DNA from 2 places in the Mycobacterium sp. pV006 genome. Region 1 is predicted to be linked to the other one. Evidence: predicted binding sites of a transcription regulator. Region 1 holds the regulator's gene; the other holds the start of a gene.
The links. The regulator LexA, encoded in region 1, represses DNA repair genes until DNA is damaged. The targets are predictions, from matches to a motif close to CGAACANNTGTTCG.
Positions count from the first base shown of each region.

Region 1 (2,391 bases):
CTTCGACTTTCTGCGCCAACTGGTTCAACGCGTCGTCGTCGACCTGCCGACCCTGACAGGCGCGCCGGACCCCTTTGATGACCTTCTCGCGACTGAAGGGTTCGGTGACTCCGCTGCGTTTGACCACGGCGAGCACCGCGGACTCCACGGTGGTGAACCGCCGGCCGCATTCCGGACAGGAGCGGCGGCGACGGATGGCCTGCCCCTCATCGGTCTCTCGGGAATCGACGACGCGGGAATCAGGATGCCGGCAGAAAGGACAGTGCACGTCCACTCCTTCGCCGCATCGACAGAACGCTTCGAACGTTCTCGAGCCTACCTGCGCGACGCCGCGACGCCCTGACGCCAGTCCGATCGGCACATGTCGTTTCATCGTCGGGGGTCAGGCGACGGGCGCGATCAACGTCTGGCCCGCATTCAGGGCGACGGTCTCGAGTTGATTCAGTTCGCGAATCTTCGCCACGACGTCGGCCACGGGCGCCTCGGGCGCAACCCGGCGGGCCACGTGCTGGAGCGACTCGCCGGCCTGCACCTGGACCACCGCCAGTTGTGTCGGCACCGCGGCCTGGGCGCCCTGTACCCCGCCGACCTGAGCCACCAGCCCCAACCACACGGTGATGGCCGCCGCCACGAGGGCCAGCATCACGGTGGTGGCCGGGGTGATGGGCCGGCGACGGTGCGGGGCGCGGGACACCGCGACGCCGGTGCCGCGATGACGGATGGGGGCCACCGCAGGGCGGCGCGACCCCGACGGGGCCGTCGTCGCCGGCACTCTGGCCGGACGTGCCCGCCTGGTCCGGGTCCCGCGCTCCCACCCGGCCTCGGTGATCTCGCCCCACGTTTCGGGTGTGTAGATGACCGTCATGTCGCCCCGCCTCTCGTTCTGCTTTCGCCTGTGTGTTCGAACTGTAGTCGACCATGTGTTCGATTGATAGAACATGTGATCGAACTGTTGCAGACGCTAACGGAGCCCACTGACAAGTCCGGGCGGACCGAAACGATGCCGACACGCGGTCGAACACATGTTTGATCGTGTCCGGACTCTGGGATACATTCGGACACATGAGCGATGACAGCAGCGACACCACGGCCGGCTCCGCCACCAGCACCGCCGGTGATCGCAGGTCAGGCCTGACCGAGCGCCAGCGCACCATCCTCGAGGTGATCCGAGAGTCGGTCACCAGTCGCGGCTATCCCCCGAGCATCCGGGAGATCGGGGACGCGGTAGGGCTGACCTCGACGTCGTCGGTGGCCCATCAGCTGCGCACCCTCGAACGTAAGGGCTATCTGCGCCGGGACCCGAACCGTCCGCGCGCGGTGGACGTACGCGGACTCGAGGAGACCGCCGCGGCGGCCGTGCCCGCCACCGAGGTCAGCGGTTCCGACGTGCTGCCCGAGCCCACGTTCGTCCCGGTCCTCGGTCGGATCGCAGCCGGCGGTCCCATCCTGGCCGAGGAAGCTGTCGAGGACGTGTTCCCGCTCCCCCGCGAGCTCGTCGGCGAGGGGTCGCTGTTCCTTCTCAAGGTCGTCGGCGAATCGATGATCGACGCGGCGATCTGCGACGGGGACTGGGTCGTGGTCCGTCAGCAGAACGTCGCCGACAACGGCGACATCGTCGCCGCCATGATCGACGGGGAGGCCACGGTGAAGACGTTCAAGCGCACGCGTGGCCAGGTCTGGCTGATGCCGCACAACCCGGCGTTCGATCCGATCCCCGGCAACGATGCCGCCATTCTCGGCAAGGTGGTCACCGTCATCCGCAAGGTGTGACCGGCCGCCGCGTCGCGGCAAGGCTAGCGACTGCGCACGAATCCGTTCGTGATCGCCATCTCCTCGCTGGCGAACCACAACTCGGCAGGCGCGTCGGCGTAGTCCCCGTCCTCGGGGGTCCAGTACAACCCTGAGCGGGTATCGGCTTTGACCGGGTAACCCTCGGGCACCTCACGCGGATCGTCGAGGGGCATGTGCACCGCGGTACCGCCCGGAGTCGGCTCGTCATCGTCGATGCGAGCGTGGCGGCCGGTGTCGGTCATTGCGTCCCTTTCGGCGTTGGGTCCCACGGGCACGGCGGTCACCAGAGGTTCTCGGTCCGCCTCGACCAGCGGTTCGTCGTCGTAGTAGTCGTCGTAGTCGTCCGGCTCGCCGGACTCGTCGTAGTCCTCGATCTCCTCGGCCGTCGGGATCCGGGTCGGTGTCGTGTCGACGGCGTCGGGATCTTCCTCGAAGGCACCGAGATCCGACTCGTCGTCACGAGCAGCGCCGTCGAAACCCTCGGGGTCCCGCGGTTCTTCGGGTACGGACGGCACCCCCCAGAAGCTCAGCGGTGTCGGCTCCACGTCCTCGGAGATCGCAGAGGATGCCGACGGTTCCGGTGGTGTCGCCGTCGCGACC
Region 1 covers NZ_JBGGKT010000009.1:146,523-148,913, forward strand. The annotation lists gene nrdR (transcriptional regulator NrdR) at 1-268, opposite strand, end outside; gene ACAG25_RS15665 (LysM peptidoglycan-binding domain-containing protein) at 383-865, opposite strand; gene lexA (transcriptional repressor LexA) at 1,063-1,770, shown strand; gene ACAG25_RS15675 (LGFP repeat-containing protein) at 1,794-2,391, opposite strand, start outside.

Region 2 (2,391 bases), on a different contig from region 1:
GCCGATCGAGCGACGGGCCAAAGACACCGTCGAGCTGACCGATCTGTTGCACGAACTACTGGTGGCTCAGGTGGCCACCTATCTGGGAGTGGAGCCGTCGGTCATCGATCCGACGATCGGTGACGACTAGACGATCTGTTGGGTCAGGGTCGCCGGCGGGGCCGGCGCGCGGTCAGATGATCCCGCGCTTGAGGCGACGGCGCTCGCGTTCGGACAGGCCGCCCCAGATACCGAAGCGCTCGTCGTTTGCCAGGGCGTACTCGAGGCATTCGTCGCGCACCTCGCAGCCCTGGCAGATGCGCTTGGCCTCGCGGGTGGAGCCGCCCTTCTCGGGGAAGAACGCCTCGGGGTCGGTCTGCGCGCACAGCGCACGCTCTTGCCATTGATCTTCGGTGAGATCCGAATCTTCGGTGAAATCCTCGATCCGGTCGGGCACCACGCTCAGTTGCGGGCGTCCGTTGGTTGCAGGTGTCGGTCCGGTCTGGATGTGCGTCGCACTTCCCACCGAGCCGAGGAGCCTGATGTCGAAATGGTCCGATTCGCCGAAATCGGCCTGTTCAAATGCCATGTTTCCCCTCCTCACAGTCTCGTACAGTCTCGTAGATCCGGTTGCTGCCAGCCGACACTATTGCTCTGTGTGGCCACCCAATTCGAACAAGTGATCGAATCTCGGTCTGCGACACCGAATCCGGTGGGAAACCGCGAATGACACTGGTGTGATTACACACGCGATCACTACCTCGGTCAAGCGCTAGAACAGGAATTCATACCATTTCGTGATGACAATTCGGCGCGTCGCGCTGTGGTGTGTCTGTCACTCCCCACCCGACACGGGTCCGGACCGCACGGCCTAGTCTCGTTCCCTGTGAAGGTGACGGTTCTGGTCGGCGGCGTCGGGGGCGCACGATTCCTGCTCGGCGTGCAGCATCTCCTCGGCCTCGGCCAGTTCGGCGACAATGCTAGCGACCACGAACTGACCGCCGTCGTCAACGTCGGCGACGACGCGTGGATGTTCGGGGTGCGGATCTGCCCGGACCTCGACACCTGCATGTACACCCTCGGCGGCGGCATCGACGACGAACGCGGCTGGGGTCATCGCAACGAGACCTGGCACGCCAAGGAAGAGCTCGCCGCCTACGGGGTGCAGCCGGACTGGTTCGGTCTGGGTGACCGCGATCTGGCCACCCATCTGGTGCGCACCCAGATGCTGCGCGCCGGCTATCCGCTCTCGGCGGTCACCGAGGCGCTGTGCCGGCGCTGGAACCCCGGCGCCCGGCTGTTGCCCGCCAGCGACGACCGCAGTGAAACCCACGTCGTGATCAGCGATCCGGAGACCGGGGAGAAGAAGGCCATCCACTTCCAGGAGTGGTGGGTGCGCTATCGGGCCCAGGTGCCGACGGAGAGCTTCGCGTTCATCGGCGCCGATCAGGCCAAGGCGGCGCCCGGGGTGACCGAGGCGATCGAGGACGCCGACGTGGTGCTGATAGCCCCGTCGAACCCGGTGGTCAGCATCGGCACCATCCTGGCCGTCGGCGGCATCCGGGCCGCGCTGCGGGCCACGTCCGCGCCGGTGATCGGATACTCCCCCATCGTCGGCGGGAAGCCGTTGCGCGGCATGGCCGATACCTGCCTGTCGATCATGGGGGTGGCCAGCACCTCCGAAGCGGTGGCCGCGCACTACGGCGCCCGGTCGGCCACCGGCATCCTCGACGGCTGGCTGGTGCACACCGGCGACACCGCCGCCGTCGACGGGATCTCGGTGCGGTCGGCGCCGCTGTTGATGACCGAGCCGGCGGTCACCGCGCACATGGTGCGCGCCGGACTGGAGCTGGCCGGGGTCTCGTGGTGACCGATCACGGCACATCGGCCCGGTTGGAGATCCTGCCGGTCGAGGGACTGCCGGAGTTCCGGCCCGGCGACGACCTGGCGTCGGCCATCGCCGAGGCCGCGCCGTGGCTGCGCGATCACGACGTCGTCGTCGTCACCAGCAAGGTGCTGTCCAAGTGCGAGGGCCGGATGGTCGTCGCGCCGTCCGACCCAGAGGAGCGGGATGCGCTGCGGCGCAGATTGATCGACAGCGAGGCGGTCCGCGTGCTGGCCCGCAAGGGCCGCACGCTGATCACCGAGAACGCGCTGGGTCTGGTGCAGGCCGCCGCCGGGGTGGACGGATCCAACGTCGACGCCAACGAATTGGCGCTGCTGCCGGTCGATCCCGACGGCAGCGCGGCGGCGTTGGTGTCGTCTCTTCGTGAGCGACTGGGCGTGCGGGTCGGCGTGGTGGTCACCGACACGATGGGCCGGGCCTGGCGCACCGGCCAGACCGACGTGGCGATCGGCGCGTCCGGGCTGACCGTGCTGCACGGCTACGCCGGCGAACACGACCAGCACGGC
Region 2 covers NZ_JBGGKT010000019.1:12,265-14,655, reverse strand. The annotation lists gene ACAG25_RS21935 (metallopeptidase family protein) at 1-130, shown strand, start outside; gene ACAG25_RS21930 (WhiB family transcriptional regulator) at 173-439, opposite strand; gene cofD (2-phospho-L-lactate transferase) at 866-1,849, shown strand; gene ACAG25_RS21920 (coenzyme F420-0:L-glutamate ligase) at 1,846-2,391, shown strand, end outside.
Region 2: a site for LexA is predicted at 652-665, ahead of cofD (2-phospho-L-lactate transferase). Genes of this name have one in related genera too.